DNA from 3 places in the Dactylosporangium sp. NPDC005572 genome. Region 1 is predicted to be linked to each of the others. Evidence: riboswitches for the same ligand, from Rfam matches in the RefSeq annotation. Region 1 holds a riboswitch; each other region holds the start of a gene.
What was found. Region 1 has a riboswitch for cobalamin ahead of cobN (cobaltochelatase subunit CobN). Riboswitches for the same ligand answer to the same signal wherever they lie in the genome.
Positions count from the first base shown of each region.

Region 2: linked by a shared signal. The riboswitch ahead of ABZS66_RS20465 (VWA domain-containing protein) and the one ahead of cobN (cobaltochelatase subunit CobN) in region 1 are both predicted to bind cobalamin.
Region 3: linked by a shared signal. The riboswitch ahead of ABZS66_RS54100 (ribonucleoside-diphosphate reductase subunit alpha) and the one ahead of cobN (cobaltochelatase subunit CobN) in region 1 are both predicted to bind cobalamin.

Region 1 is NZ_JBEXCY010000070.1:2,422-7,710, forward strand. It holds gene ABZS66_RS29240 (precorrin-2 C(20)-methyltransferase) at 1-977, opposite strand, end outside; gene ABZS66_RS29245 (precorrin-8X methylmutase) at 974-1,594, opposite strand; gene ABZS66_RS29250 (precorrin-3B synthase) at 1,591-2,655, opposite strand; cobalamin riboswitch at 2,692-2,879, shown strand; gene cobN (cobaltochelatase subunit CobN) at 2,918-5,289, shown strand, end outside.
Region 2 is NZ_JBEXCY010000038.1:13,606-18,894, forward strand. It holds gene ABZS66_RS20455 (cobyrinate a,c-diamide synthase) at 1-998, opposite strand, end outside; gene cobO (cob(I)yrinic acid a,c-diamide adenosyltransferase) at 992-1,594, opposite strand; gene ABZS66_RS20465 (VWA domain-containing protein) at 1,600-3,660, opposite strand; cobalamin riboswitch at 3,715-3,842, opposite strand; gene ABZS66_RS20470 (hypothetical protein) at 4,496-5,289, opposite strand, start outside.
Region 3 is NZ_JBEXCY010000252.1:1,736-7,024, reverse strand. It holds gene ABZS66_RS54100 (ribonucleoside-diphosphate reductase subunit alpha) at 1-1,614, opposite strand, end outside; cobalamin riboswitch at 1,732-1,943, opposite strand; gene ABZS66_RS54095 (CoA transferase) at 2,010-3,368, shown strand; gene ABZS66_RS54090 (SDR family oxidoreductase) at 3,365-4,087, opposite strand; gene ABZS66_RS54085 (alcohol dehydrogenase catalytic domain-containing protein) at 4,084-5,040, opposite strand; gene ABZS66_RS54080 (ABC transporter ATP-binding protein) at 5,037-5,289, opposite strand, start outside.

The DNA.
Region 1 (5,289 bases):
GAGTGGGCCAGGGCCAGGGCGAACTCGGCCCGCTCGGCCTCGACCCGGTTGTCGGAGGCGTGCCGGCGCTGGCGCGGGTTGGCCGGGACGCGGTCGAGGTAGGGGCCGTAGCCGACCAGGTCGTCGGCCGCCTCGACGGCGGCGAGGGCCTCGGGCGTGAGCCAGTCCCGGCCGGCGGGGCCGAGCCCCACGACGACCACGTCGCCGATGGGCGGCGAGACCGAAGCTTCGGAAATGTCCGGAACCGGGGAGGCGGTGTGCAGGCGGCTCGGTACCAGGGCCAGGGAGAAATAGGGGACCGTCGACGGATCGACATCGGCCAGTGGTGATATCCGCTCGCGTGACGTGGTCGCGCGCTCGACGTACCAGGCCTCGGAGAGCCGCCCGGACTCCGACAGCGCGTCGCGGACCGCCGGGAACGTGCGGCCCAGCTTCATCACCGCCGCCGAGTCGGTCGCGGCCAGCCGGGCCGCCAGCTCCGCCGCCGGGAGCGTGCCGGGGAGGACGGTGAGCACCTCGTCGCGCTCGACCAGCGGGCGGCCGAGCACCGCCGCCGCGCCCGAGATCGACGTCACCCCCGGGACGACCTCGGTCGGGTACCGGTGGGCGAGCCGCTTGTGCATGTGCATGTACGAGCCGTAGAAGAGCGGGTCGCCCTCGCACAGGATGACCACGTCGCGGCCGGCGTCGAGGTGTGCGGCGAGCCGGGCGGCCCAGGCGTCGTAGTGCTCCTCGATCGTCCCGCGGTAGTCGTCGGTCTGCTCAGTCGTCACCGGGTAGACCAGGGCCTCCTCGATCTGGTCGGCCCGCAGCAACGATGCCGCGATCGAGCGGGCGATGCTGCGGCCGTGCCGGGCGCTGTGGTACGCCACGACCGGGGCCGCCGCGACCAGCCGCGCCGCCTTGACCGTCATCAGCTCGGGGTCGCCCGGGCCGAGGCCGACGCCGTACAGCCGCCCACTGTCCACTGTGGTCATTCCTTCTCGTCCGCGATCGCGTTGACGGCGGCCGCCGCCATCGCGCTGCCGCCGCGCCGGCCGTGCACCACCAGGAAGTCGAGGCCCGACCCGGCGAGCGCGACCTTCGACTCGGCGGCGCCGATGAAGCCGACCGGGATGCCGAGCACGGCCGCCGGCCGCGGCGCGCCCGCGGCGACGAGCTCCAGGAGGCGGAACAGCGCGGTCGGCGCGTTGCCGATCGCGACCACCGCGCCGCCGAGCCGGTCGCCCCACAGCTCGAGCGCGGCGGCGCTGCGGGTGGTGCCGAGCTGCGCGGCGAGCGACGGTACCCGCGGGTCGCGCAGGGTGCACACGACGTCGTTGGCGCGGGGGAGCCGGGCCCGGGTCACGCCGGCGGCGACCATCTCGGCGTCGCACAGGATCGGCGCGCCGTCGCGCAGCGCCTGCCGGGCCCGGGCCACGACGCCGGGCGAGCAGGCGACGTCGCGCGGCAGGTCGACCATGCCGCAGGCGTGGATCATGCGGACGGTCACCTGCGCGACGCCGGGCTCCAGGGAGGACAGGTCGGCCTCGGCGCGGATGGTGGCGAACGACCGCCGGTAGATCTCGGCCCCGTCGCGGATGTAGTCGCTCACGGCGCCACCCGCCGGTACCCCGAACCCGTCGCGATCATCTCCACGTGCCTTCCCTTCGGCGCACCGCAGCGCCGCTCGCAACCCACCCAGTGCACCGGCAGCGGCTCCGGCGCATCCGACACCGCAAAGCGGGCGTCGGCCCGGACGTCGGCCAGTGCCTTGGTGCAGCCGGGCCGGCCGGCGCAGGCCGTGACGCCGATCCACGGCGACGCCGGGTCGCTGGAGAGCCCGGCGGCGGCCAGGCGCTCAGCTTCCGCCATCGGCAGCCGGTGTACCGCCAGAGTCCGCCACGGCGTGACAATGATCTCTTCGGCGACGTCCGCCAGGACCGCCGACTGCTCCGGCGTCAACAACCCGAGCGGCACGACGACGACGGCCCCCGCCGGAAGGGGGCCGACCGGAGTGGGTCGCGGCGGCAGCTCCAGCGATCGACCGACGTCGGTCCCGAGCCGCGCGGCGACCCGCGCCGGCCCGTCGGCCAGCTCACCCAGCCGCCACGCCTGCGAGCCCTGCGCCGCCCGCTCGTCCAGAAACGCCTGGCAGGCCTGGATCAGCAGGTCAGCACCCCCGTGCAGCGACGTCGGGCAGCCAGCGAGCAGCAGCCGGTCGCCGAGCAGCCCGACGTCCCCGCCGAGCCCCGTCACGTCCCCGCGCCCGTCGTCGACCGTCACCAGGAACCGCCCCGGCAGATCGACCAACGTCGACGACGAGCACAGCAGCGCGTCAAAGGCCGCCACCACCGGCCGCACCGCGGGACTCAGCGGCGAGGCGATGATGTTGCGCACCCGCTCGTGGGCCTCCGACGGCAGCAGCCCGGCCTCGTGCAGCCGCCGCGCCAGCACCGCCGGCGCGCCTGGCCGCAGCGCCCTGACCTGGATGTTCCCCCGCGAGGTCAGCTCCAGCACCGGGTCGCCAAGATCGATCGCAGCCGATCGCAGCACGCGCAGCTGGGCGGCCGTCAGCAGCCCGCCCGGCAGCCGGACGCGGGCCAGGCCGCCGTCGGCCGCGGGGTGCACCTGCACGGCGCCCGGGCAGCGGTCGGGAGCGTCGCGTCCGTGCACGGGCCGGATACTACCTGCGCTTGACGGGGGCGAGCCGCGTCGAGGAGAGTTGGCGGTGCTGTAACGGCGACGTGTGGAGGAAGCCGGTGGAAGTCCGGCGCGGTCCCGCCACTGTGACCGGGGAGCGAGCCTCCACCAGACGGCCACCGGGCACCAGCCCGGGAAGGCCGGGGGTGAGCGCCGATCCGGGAGCCAGGAGACTCTCCGCCGCCGGACCCATCCCGACACACTTGGGGCGCGGACCCCGAGGGAGGACCCCGGCGTGATCCTGCTGCTGTCCACGTCCGACACCGACCTGCTCAGCGCGCGGGCCAGCGGCGCCGCCTACCGGCTGGCCAACCCGTCCCGCACCGCCGTCGACGACCTGCCCGGCCTGCTCGACGGGGCCGATCTCGTGGTCGTGCGCATCCTCGGCGGCTACCGCGACTGGGAGGACGGCCTCGACGCGCTGCTGGCGACCGGCACGCCGGTCGTGGTCCTGGGCGGCGAGCAGGCCCCCGACGCCGAGCTGATGCGCCACTCGACGGTGCCCGCCGGCCTGGCCGCGGAGGCCCACGCCTACCTGGCCCACGGCGGCGCCGCCAACCTGGCCGAGCTGCACCGGTTCCTCAGCGACACGGTCCTGCTCGACGGCAACGGCTTCCTGCCCCCGGTCGAGACGCCCGCCTGGGGGGTCGTCGACCGCCCCGGCACGGAAGGCCCCACCGTCGGGGTCATCTACTACCGGGCCCACCACGTCGCCGGGAACACCGCGTTCGTCGGCGCGCTGTGCGACGCGATCGAGGCCGAGGGCGGCCGCGCCCTGCCCGTGTTCGCGTCCTCGCTGCGCACCGCCCCCGCCGAGCTGCTGGAGACGCTCGCCCAGGCCGACGCCCTCGTCGTCACCGTGCTCGCCGCCGGCGGCACCCGCCCGGCCGAGGCGCAGGCGGGCGGCGCCGACGAGGCGTGGGACGTCGGCGCCCTGGCCGCGCTCGACGTGCCGATCCTGCAGGGCCTGTGCCTCACCGGCAGCCGCGACACCTGGGACGGCAGCGACGACGGGATGTCCCCGCTCGACACCGCCACCCAGGTCGCGATCCCCGAGTTCGACGGCCGCATCATCACGGTCCCGTTCTCGTTCAAGGAGATCGACGCCGACGGCCTCACGGTGTACGTCGCCGATCCCGAACGCGCATCGAGGGTCGCCGGCATCGCCGTCGCGCACGCCCGCCTGCGCCACGTGCCGGCGAGCGGGAAGCGCGTCGTGATCATGCTCAGCGCGTACCCGACGAAGCACGCGCGGATCGGCAACGCGGTCGGCCTGGACACGCCCGCGAGCGTGGTGCGGCTGCTCGCCGAGCTGCGGCTGCAGGGGTACGACATCGGCCGGGGATTCCCGGAGAACGGCGACGCGCTGATGCACGCGCTCATCGCCGCCGGCGGCCAGGACGTCAACTGGCTGACCGAGGAGCAGCTGCAGGGCAACCCGATCCGCATCTCCGCGGCGAGCTACCGCGCCTGGTTCGCGACGCTGCCCGCCGCGCTGCGCGAGGAGATGGAGCGGCACTGGGGGCCGGCGCCGGGGGAGCTGTTCGTCGACCGCTCGCGCGACCCCGACGGCGAGATCGTCCTGGCCGCGCTGCGCGAGGGCAACGTCGTGGTGATGGTGCAGCCGCCGCGCGGGTTCGGCGAGAATCCGGTCGCCATCTACCACGACCCCGACCTCCCGCCGAGCCACCACTACCTGGCCGCGTACCGCTGGCTCGCCGACGAGTTCCGGGCCCACGCCGTCGTGCACGTCGGCAAGCACGGCAACCTGGAGTGGCTGCCCGGCAAGACCGTCGGCCTGTCCGCCGCCTGCGGTGCCGACGCGGCGCTGGGCAACCTGCCGCTGATCTACCCGTTCCTGGTCAACGACCCCGGCGAGGGCACCCAGGCCAAGCGGCGCGCCCACGCGACCCTGGTCGACCACCTCATCCCGCCGATGGCCCGGGCCGACACCTACGGCGACATCGCCCGCCTGGAGCAGCTGCTCGACGAGCACGCCACGATCGCCGCGCTCGACCCGGCGAAGCTGCCGGCGATCCGGGCCCAGATCTGGACCCTGATCCAGGCCGCCCGGCTCGACCACGACCTGGGCCTCGACGACCGGCCGCACGACGCCGGGTTCGACGACTTCCTGCTGCACGTCGACGGCTGGCTGTGCGAGGTCAAGGACGTGCAGATCCGCGACGGCCTGCACGTGCTGGGCGTGGCGCCGGCGGGCGAGGCGCGGGTCGACCTGGTCCTCGCCATGCTGCGGGCCCGGCAGATGTGGGGCGGCCAGGTGGCGGCCCTGCCCGGCCTGCGCGAGGCCCTCGGCATGTCGGAGTCCTCGACCGACCGCAGCTCGACCGACGACTTCGAGGCGCGGGCCCGGGAGCTGGTCTCGGCGATGGAGTCCCGCGACTGGGACCCGGCCGCCGCATCCGACGTTTCGGACCTTCCGGATGTGGTACGGGTGCTGCGGTTCGCCGCCGAGGAGATCGTGCCCCGGCTGGCGCGGACGACCGACGAGCTCACGATGGTCCTGCACGCGCTCGCCGGCGGCTACGTCCCGGCCGGCCCCAGCGGCTCGCCGCTGCGCGGCCTCATCAACGTGCTGCCGACCGGGCG
Region 2 (5,289 bases), on a different contig from region 1:
CACTCGGCGGCGACCGGCCCGCCCGCCTTCACCAGCCGGACCACGTCGTCGCGCAGGGCCGTGTTGGCGGCGAGCTGTTCGGAGTACACCTCCGGGAACCCCCCGCCCACGACCAACGCCCTGGTCCCCGGCGGGAGGCGCTCGGCGTGCAGCGGGTCCACGATGGACACCTCGGCGCCGGCCGCGGTGAGCAGCTCGACCGTCTCCGCGTAGCTGAACGAGAACGCGGGCCCGCCGGCAACCGCGACCACCGGGCGACCCGCCACCGGGTCCATTGTGGATGGTGACCAGGCGGCCGCCCCGAGCGGCATGGCGCCCGACGCGACCGCGTGCACGGCGTCGAGGTCGACGCTCGCGGTCACCAGCGCGGCCAGGGCCTCGACCGACGCCGTCGCCTCCGCGGCGCGCTCCACCACCGGCACCAGGCCGAGGTGGCGCGACGGGGCGGCGACCGCGTCGTGGCGGCGCAGCACGCCGAGCACCGGCGTGCCGACCTCGGCGCACGCGTCGCGGAGGATCTGCTCGTGCCGGTCGGAGCCCACCCGGTTCAGGATGACGCCGGCGATGTGGATGCCGTCGCCGAACGAGCGGAACCCGTGCACGACCGCCGCGATCGAGCGGGCCTGGGCGGTGGCGTCGACGACCAGCACGACCGGCGCCGCGAGCAGCCGCGCGACGTGCGCGGTCGAGCCGAACTCGCCCCAGCCGGTGCGGCCGTCGAAGAGCCCCATGACGCCCTCGACGATCGCGATGTCCGCGCCGGCCGCGCCGTGGGCGAACAGCGGGCCGATGCGGTCCTCGCCGACCAGCACCGGGTCGAGGTTGCGGCCGGGCCGGCCGGCCGCGAGCGCGTGGTAGCCGGGGTCGATGTAGTCGGGGCCGACCTTGAACGGCGCGACCCGCAGGCCGCGCGCGGCGAACGCGGCCAACAGCCCGGTCGCGACGGTGGTCTTGCCGTGGCCGGAGGCGGGGGCCGCGATGACGAGCCGGGCTACCATTCGATGCCCTGCTGGCCCTTCCGGCCGGCGTCCATCGGGTGCTTCACCTTCGTCATGTCGGTGACCAGGTCGGCCAGGTCGACCAGGTCGGGGTGGGCGTCGCGGCCGGTGACCACGACGTGCTGGTTGCCGGGCCGGTCGCGCAGGGTCGCGACGACGTCGGCGACGTCGACCCAGCCCCACTTGACCGGGTACGTGAACTCGTCGAGCACGTAGAAGCGGTACGCCTCGGCGGCGAGGTCGCGCTTGATCTGGGCCCAGCCCTCGGCCGCCTCGGCGGCGTGGTCGCGCTCGCTGCCGGGCCGCTGGATCCAGGACCAGCCCTCGCCCATCTTGTGCCACACGACGGACCCGCCCTGGCCGGTCTCGCCGAGGGTGCGCAGCGCGGCCTCCTCGCCGACCTTCCACTTCGGACTCTTCACGAACTGGAACACGGCGATGGGCCAGCCCGCGCTCCACGCGCGCAGCGCCATGCCGAACGCGGCGGTCGACTTGCCCTTGCCCTGTCCGGTGTGGACGGCGAGCACGTGCTGCCGGCGCCGCTGGCGCGTGGTGAGCCCGTCGTCGGGCACGTTCTCGACCTTGCCCTGCGGCATCGTTCTCAGCTCCAGTTCTGCAGCGCGGCGAGGGGGAGGCAGGACGCGTCGAGCGCGGCGGCGAGCCGCTGCGCGAGCCCGAGGCGGACCGGGCCGGACTCGCAGTCGACGACGACGGTCGCGACCCCGGCGAGCATGGGCGCGACGGTGAGCGGGTCGGGCCCGCTGGTCGCCCGGCCGTCGGTGACGACGACGAGCAGCGGCCGGCGGCGGGCGTCGCGGCGCCGCTCACCCTGCAGGGTGCGGGCGGCCTGGCGCAGGCCCTCGGCGAGCGGGGTCCGCCCGCCCGTCCGCAGCTCGGCGAGGCGGAGCACGCCGACCTCGTGGCTGGCGGTCGGCTCGAGCACGGTCGTCGCGCCCCGGCCGCGGAACGTGATCAGGCCCACCTTGTCGCGGCGCTGGTACGCGTCGCGCAGCAGCGACAGCACCGCCGTCTTCACGACGCCCATCCGCTGCCGCGCCGCCATCGACCCGGAGGCGTCCACGACGAAGAGGACGAGGTTGGCCTCCCGCCCGACCTTGACGGCTTCGCGGAGGTCCTCGGTCTTCACGGTGTACCGCTGTTCGCCGCGCAGCGCCGCCGCCCGGATCGTGTCGGGAACGTGGAGGCTGGTGAGCTTGCCGCCGAGGGGCCGGCGGGACCGGACGATCCGTCCGTGCCGCGAGTACGCCGGCGACCGCCGCCCCGCGTGCGACCCGGCCTGGCGGTTGGCCTTTCCGGCGATCGAGAGCAGCTTGGGCCGGTAGGGGGCGCCGGCGAACGCGACCGCCTGGGGCGCGCCGACGGCGTCTCCGGCGGTCTGTTCCTCGTCCCAGGATCGGCCGTCATCCCGGGATTGGTCATCCCAGGATGCCTCGGTCCCGGCGGGCGGCTGGGCCGGCGGCTGCCGGTCCGGGCCCGCGCCGGTCACCGCGCCGCCGCCATCGACGTCGCTCGGCGCCTCGTCATCGACCGGCGTCTCCGTCGGGCCACTATCGGGGCCGTCGTCGCCGTCGGGGCCGCCACCGGGGTCCTCGTCCGGGTCGTCGTCCGGCTCGTCGTCCGGGTCGTCGCCGGCCTCCTGCGCCAGGACCTCTTCCAGCTTCTCCAGGTCGGTGCCCGGCGGGTCCAGGGGGTCCCGCCGGCGGCGGTGCGGCAGCGCCAGGCGCGCCGCGTCGCGGACGTCGGCCTTGGTGACGGCGTCGCGGCCCGACCAGGCGGCCAGGGCGACCGCGGTGCGCGCGACCACGATGTCGGCCCGCAGGCCGTCCACGCGGTACGCCAGGCAGATCCGCGCGATCCGGTCCAGCTCCCGGTCCGGCAGCCGGACCCCGCCGAGCCGCGCACGGGCGGCGGCGATCCGGCCGGCGAGCCGCGCGTCCTCCTCCTCGAAGCGGGTGGCGAACGATCCCGGATCGGCCTCGTACGCGAGCCGGCGGCGGACCACCTCGGCGCGGGGCGCGGCCTCCTGCGGCGCGGTGACCCCGACGACCAGCCCGAACCGGTCGACGAGCTGCGGGCGGGGCTCGCCCTCCTCGGGGTTCATGGTGCCGACGAGCAGGAACCGCGCGGCGTGCTTGACCGACACGCCGTCGCGCTCGACGTGGGCGCGGCCCATGGCGGCGGCGTCGAGGAGCAGGTCGACGAGGTGGTCGGGCAGCAGGTTGACCTCGTCGACGTACAGCACCCCGCGGTGCGCGGCGGCGAGCAGCCCCGGCTCGTAGGCCTTGACCCCGTCGGCGAGGGCCCGCTGGAGGTCGAGGGTGCCGACGACCCGGTCCTCGGTGGCCCCGACGGGCAGCTCGACGAGCCTGGCGCGGCGCGCGGCCCGGGGCGCGCCGGGGTCGTGCGGCCCATCGGGGCACTCGGCGTCGGGTGCGGCCGGGTCGCAGGCGAACCGGCACCCGCCGACCACGGCGACCTCCGGCAGCAGGCTCGCGAGCCCCCGGACGACGGTGGACTTGGCGGTACCCTTCTCGCCGCGCACGAGCACCCCGCCGATCGCCGGCGAAACGGCCGTGAGCAGCAGCGCGAGGCGCAGATCGGCCAGGCCGACGACGGCCGAGAACGGATACGGTGGGGTCACGACACATCCCTTCGGCGGGTCCTCGCCCGCCATGGCGTTGGCAACGAGCGGCCGGAGTCTCCTGACTTCCGGATCGCCGCCGCCCCCCGGCCTTCCGACCCGCGTGGATCGTGGCCCGTGCGCTGGAGGACGCCTCCCCGGTCACAGTGGCGGGACCGTCCCGGCCTCACACCGGGTTCCTCCGCATACCGCTCGCAGGCCATCGTGTCCCACACCCCCCAAACCCGTCAACGTGACCGTTCCGACCCCACCCCCGCGCCGCCCTCGCCCGGAGTTCTCGCCGCCCGCACACTGCCGCCGCCCGTCCCCCGCTCCGCTCCACCCCAACTGGCGTCGATCTTGCACTCGTGCCGCCAGTCTTGCCCCGTTTCGGGGTGATTCTCGCCCGCCACAACCGCAAGATCGACGCCAGTGAAGCCCGGAACACCACCCGCCCAGAACGGGCTCATGATCGATGGAGCCTTTTGGCTGTCATGACAGCCAGATCACGCCATGGATCATGAGGCGGTCCGCCTTGATCGGCGTTTCGGACGGCCGGGCGCGGGCGCGGGCTGGCGCGGCGCTGGCAGACACCGGCGCGGGCAGACATGGAAAGGCCCGGCGCTGGGGCCGGGCGGTGAGTGGGCGGGCGGCATGAGGGAGGAACGCCGCCCGCCGGGCTCAGCGAAAGGTGGTGCTCTATATATAGATCGAGGCGCGATGCCGTCGAGGTAGGTGGTGCGGGGACCGGAGTCCCTTCGGGTCTTGCTCGGTGCTGAACACAGCATGCGGGCCCGGTCTTGGCAGCCACTTGGCGCTCACTTGTGGGCAGGTGTCAAGCGGGCGACAGTACGCCTCAGGCCGCCGCCGCGTCCTCCAGGAGCAGGCGTTCGGCCGCGGCAGCGCTGACCTCGGGCTCCTCGATCGGGTCGTCGCGCAGGTACTCCAGGCGTCTCCTGGTCCGCGCGTCGGCGGTCACGTGCCGCACCGACAGCAGGCGGACGCCGCTCTCGCAGTCCCACAGCCCCTCGGCCAGGGCGCCGTCGCAGGCGGCCGGCTCCAGGGCCAGGCGGGCCTTCAGGTAGCTGGCGCGCTCGTAGGAGTGCGGGCTGAACCACAGGCGGCGGATCGTCGGCAGCGCCGCGTGGGCCGGGTCGCCGCCGATGCGGACCAGGCCGGCGAGCAGGCGGTCGTAGCCGCAGAGGTCGTCCGGGCGGCGGTCGAGCCAGCCCAGGCCGGCGAGCAGGGCGGGGGCGTCGGACTCGTCGCCGTGGTCGGCGAGGACGGTGAGGCCGCGCCAGTACCGCTCGGAGTCCGCCTCGGCCACCCAGCGGCGCGCGGCGGGCACGGCATCGGGACCGGCGGGCTCGCAGGGGTCGTGCGGGAGGGTCACGGACGGTAGGGCCATCGGCAGCTCGAGGCAGCCGGTCCAGTCGCGCCACGGCAGGGCGCCGGGCAGGAACGCGTCGGGGACGCCGCTCATGCGCAGCCGGTCGGCGGCGACCGGGAGCAGGTCGTCCCACCAGTTCGCGGGCCAGTCGCGGGCGATCGACTGCAGGACGTCGATCCAGTGCGGGCCGATGCCGACGTACCGGCGGAGGCACTCGATGGCCTCGTCGGCGCCGGACCGGCCGAGGGCCGTGAGGACGG
Region 3 (5,289 bases), on a different contig from region 1:
CGAGGTCTCCAGCGCGGTCAGGAAGATCTCCTCCTGGACCCGCGTCGACAGCGCCCGCGCCGCGGCGGAGTCGAACGGCAGCCGCAGGGTGAAGAACGCGTCCTGCAGGCCCATCAGGCCGAGGCCGACCGGGCGCCAGCGCGGGTTCGACGCCGCGGCCTGCGCCGACGGGTAGTAGTTGATGTCGATGACCCGGTCGAGGAACACCACGGCGGTGCGGACCGTCGCCCGCAGCCGCTCCCAGTCGACGCCGTCCGCGGTGACGTGCGCGCCGAGGTTGACCGAGCCGAGGTTGCACACCGCGGTCTCGTCGTCGCTGTTCACCTCGAGGATCTCGGTGCACAGGTTCGACAGGTGGACGGTGTTGCCGGGCGCGCCGGTCTGGTTCGACAGCGCGTTGGCGCGGTCCTTGAAGGTCATCCAGCCGTTGCCGGTCTGCGCGAGGGTGCGCATCATCCTGCCGTACAGCTCGCGGGCCTTGACCGTGCGCACCGCGTGCTTCTCGGCCGCCCGGTACGCCTCGTCGAACGCCTCGCCGAACAGATCCGGCAGCGCAGGGGCGTCGGACGGGTCGATCAGGGACCAGTCCCCGTCGGCCTCGACACGGCACATGAACTCGTCCGGCAGCCAGTTGGCGAGGTTGAGGTTGTGGGTACGGCGGGACTCCTCGCCGGTGTTGTCGCGCAGCTCCAGGAACTCCTCGACGTCCGGGTGCCACGGCTCGAGGTACACGCAGGCCGCGCCCTTGCGCCGGCCGCCCTGGTTGACCGCGGCGACGCCGGCGTCGAGCGTCTTGAGGAAGGGAACGATCCCGTTCGAGCGGCCGTTCGTGCCGCGGATGAGCGCGCCACGGCCGCGCACCCGCGACCACGAGATGCCGATCCCGCCGGAGAACTTCGACAGCTTCGCCACCTGGTGGTATCGCTCGTAGATCGAGTCCAGCTCGTCCTTCGGCGAGTCGACCAGGAAGCACGACGACATCTGGGTGTGCCGGGTGCCCGAGTTGAACAGCGTCGGCGAGCTGGGCAGGTAGGCGAGCGAGGACATCAGCCGGTAGAAGCCGGCCGCCTCCCCGGGCGTCTGCGACAACCCGCACGCCACCCGCAGCAGCCAGTACTGCGGCGTCTCCACCACCAGTCGCGTGTGCGGGTGGCGCAGCAGGTACCGGTCGGCGACCGTCCGCAGGCCGAAGTACTCGAACCGCAGGTCACCGCCGGCGTCCACGGCGGCGTCGAGCTCACCGGCGTTGGCCGCCACGAACGCGGCCGTCGCGTCGCCGATGAGCCCCTGCTGGTGGCCGTACCGGATCGACTGGCTGAAGCTCGCGACGCCCTGGCCGCGCACCTCCTGGTCGACGTACGCGGCGAGCAGCCGCGCGGCGAGCCGGGAGTACTGCGGCTCCTCCCCGATCAGCTCGGCCGCGGTCTGGATGGACAGCTTGTCCAGCTCGGCCGTGCTCGCCCCGTCGTAGAGGCCGCTGATCGTCCTCGTCGCCACCCGCAGCGGGTCGACCTCGTCCAGGTCGCCGGCCCACCGCTCGACCGCCGCGACGATCCGGCCGACGTCGACCGGCTCCAGGTCGCCGCTGCGCTTGCGCACGCGCATCTGCGTCATCGTGTCCCCCTCGTCCACGCTCCGGACGGCCGGACACGCGCGCAGGGGGACGCCACCGGGTGACCCCGGATCCTGGCGTCGGCCGTCCCGCGCGGCCTCCGACCACCGCGGACCCCTTCTGGTCCGCGGTGCGCTGGCAGGTCTTCGGACTCGCGGGCATGACCGAGGTCGCCTACCGGCCGTCGCTTCCCAGACTGTGGGGTCCAGTGCTTCGTTGACGGCTTTCGTTCCCACTCACCGCTGCGGGGCAGTCCCGGATTCCCACCGGGTTCCCTGTTGCCACGACCGCCCCGCGAGGGGCCGGCCGAACCAGCTGCGGGCAACACCATATATGGGAACCATCGGGAAAGCGAAACACCACATGTGGCCCGGGCGTGTCACGGCACAATCGACGTGTGAACGCGCAGCGGGATGTGCTGACGGAGCTGGGCCTGACAGAGCTCGGCCTGACGGGGGCCGAGGGTCCACAGATCGTGGGCGACCCCCGGCCGGCCGGGCTGGCCTCGCCGCTCGCGGTCGCGGAGTGCGCCGTGGCGTCCGTGTCCGCCTGTCTTGCCGCGGCCGCGGAGCTGGCCCGGGCGCGCGGCGGCCGGCGGCCCGAGGTCGTCCTCGACACCGCCCACGTGGCGGCGGCGGTGCGCAGCGAGGTGCTGCTGCGCGATCCGGCGGGGCGGGGCATCGACGGTTTCGCGCCGTTGTCGCGGCTGTGGCCGGCGGCGGACGGCTGGGTGCGCACCCATGCGAACTATCCGTGGCACCGCGCGGCGCTGCTGGCGGCGCTCGGGGTCGACGACGGCCCGGACGGCGAGGTGCAGCCCCGGCTGGCCGGCGTGCTCGCCAACCGGGCGGCGGTGGAGGTGGAGCGCTCGGTGTACGCAGCCGGTGGGCTGGCCGTCGCCGCGCGCACCCGGGATCAGTGGCCTGCCGACGCCGCCGCGCTGGTCTCCGTCGAGCCGGGCGGCGCCGGGGCACCGCTGCCGCCGCCCGGTCCGCTGCCGGCGTCGCACCTGCGGGTGCTGGACCTGACCAGGGTCATCGCCGGGCCGGTCGGCACCCGGATGCTGGGCGCCCTCGGCGCCGACGTGCTGCGCGTCGACGACCCGAACCGCCCGGAACTGCCGTTGCACGCCGTCGACGGCGTCATCGGCAAGGCGAGCACCCTGCTGGACGCGGGCACCCCGCAGGGCGGGGACACCCTGCACCGGCTGGTCGCCGAGGCCGACGTGGTCGTGACCGGCTACCGGCCGGGCGCGCTGCGCCGCCTGGGCCTCGACCCGGACCAGATCGCCGAGCGGCATCCGGGCACCGTCGTCGCCACGCTGTCGGCGTGGGGAACCGCCGGCGAGTGGGGCCGGCGCCGCGGCTTCGACAGCCTCGTCCAGATCGCCACGGGCATCGGCTGGGCCGCCACCGCCGACGGCACCCGCCCCGGCGCGCTGCCGTGCCAGCTGCTCGACCACGCCTCCGGCTACCTCCTCGCGGCCGGCGTCCTGACCGCGCTGGCCCGTCGCGCGCGGACCGGCGAAGGCGCGCACGTGTCGGTGTCACTCACCCGGACCGCGCGATGGCTGCTCGACCAGGGCGTCGACGCCACCCGCCGGGACACCGGCGGCGAGCCGCAGCCGGACGCCCACCGGGTGGCCCTCGGCAACGGGTGGAGCGGCATCGGCCCGCCCGGACGACTCGACGGCCGGCCACTGAGCTGGCCCCACCTGCCGCCGGCGTACGGGCAGTCCCGCGCCGCCTGGCGCTAACGCCCCAGGACCGTTCCGCCGTTGACGCCCACCAGCTGCCCCGTGACGAACGAGGCCTCCGGGGAGGCCAGGAAGGCGACCGTGGCCGCGACGTCGTCAGGGGCGCCGGCCCGCCCGACCAGGGTGCGCTCGACCCTGGCCCGGTGGAACTCGGGGTTCATCCGGTCGCCGAAGAACTCGGTGGCCGGCACGTAGCCGGGCAGTACCAGGTTGGCGGTGGCCCCGGTCGGGCCGAGCTCCGCGGCGAGCCAGAAGATCCACGCGTGCAGGGCCGCCTTCGCCGCGCCGTACGAGCCGCTGTAGCCGCTGCCCAGCTGGGCGCCGATGGAGCCGATGCCGACGACCCGGCCGTGCTCGGCGAGTGCGAGCTTCGGCCGCAGCGCGGCCACCAGCAGCACGGCGGTCAGCACGTTCTGGTCGAAGTCGGCCCGCCATTCCCGGGCGATCGCGTCCAGTTCGGTCGGTACCGCGGCGCTGGTGCCCCCGGCGCCGGCCACGATCACGTCCACCCGGTCCACCGCGTCGGCCACCCGCGCGCAACCGTCGGCGGTGCTCAGGTCGGCGGCGACCGGGGTCGCCCCGAGGGCCTCCGCCGCGGCCCGCAGCGTCGGCTCCCGCCGGCCGACCAGGACCACGCGGTCGCCGCGGCCGGCGAACGTCGCGGCGACCGCCCGGCCGATGCCGGTGCCGCCGCCCGACACCACCACCGTGCGGCTCATCGAATCCCCCCGGGCACCAGCATGGTCTTGATGCGCGCTGCCGGGCCGCGCATCAGCTCGTCGAACACCGCGACGCCGTCGGCGAGGTCCCGCAGCTCCAGCCAGTCCTCGTCGAGGCCGGCGACGAGCGGCACGGCCGCCGCGAACTCGGCGTCGGTGTAGCAGAAGCTGCCCAGCACCGCCTTCTCCGCCCGGATCATCGCCCGGCAGTCCACATCGGACTCCGCGGCGTGCAGGCCGAGCCAGACCGCGGCGCCGCCCGGGTGCAGCAGGCCGACGGAGTCGGCCCGGGTGCCGGCCGTGCCCACGGTGTCCAGGATGACGTCGAAGGTGCCGGTCAGCCGCTGCCCAGTGTGCTCGGCGCCGGCCTGGACCGCGGTCGCGAGGCGCGGCTCGACCAGGTCGGCGACGTGGACGCCGGTCAGGCCGAGGCTGCGCAGCACCAGCAGGACCGCGGTGCCGAGCATGCCGGCGCCGATCACGCCGACCCGGGCGTCCGGGGCGAGCCGGTCGGCGACCAGGTTCGCGGCGTGCACGGCGTTGGCGAGGGGTTCGACGAACGCGCCACGCTGCGGCGACACGCCGGCCGGCAGCGGGTGGACGTTGGCCCGCGGCACGGCCACGTACTCGGCGAAGCCACCCGCCCGGTGGATGCCGAGGATGCTGCGGCGGTCGCAGATGTTCGTGCGCCCGCGCCGGCAGTTGCCGCAGGCGCCGCACGCCACCAGCGGGTTGACCGTGACCAGGCTGTCGTCCGCGAGGTGGCCCGCGAACTCGTGCCCCATCACCAGCGGCGGCGTGCGGAACGGGCTGCGGGTGGCGAACCCCTCCACCTCGGATCCGCAGACCCCGGCCGCGGCGACCCGCACCAGCACCTCGTCGTCGGCGGGAACCGGCACGTCGAGGTCGGTGACGACGAGCTCGAGCGGCCCGGCGTACAGCAGTGCCCTCATGCGACACGCTCCCCGGTGGTGCTGTCGAACCAGCAGGCGCCGCTCAGGTCGAGCCGCACCATGCACTCGTCGTCGACGGCGAGGTCGGCGTTGCCCGGCACCTTCGCGTAATGCAGGTCCCGCACGGCGCCCGACCCGAGCCGAAACCCGACGATCGTTTCGGCGCCGAGCCGTTCGACCACCGCCACCACAGCGGGTAGCCCGGTCGCGGCGATCTGCACCTTCTCGGGCCGCACCCCGAGCAGGGCC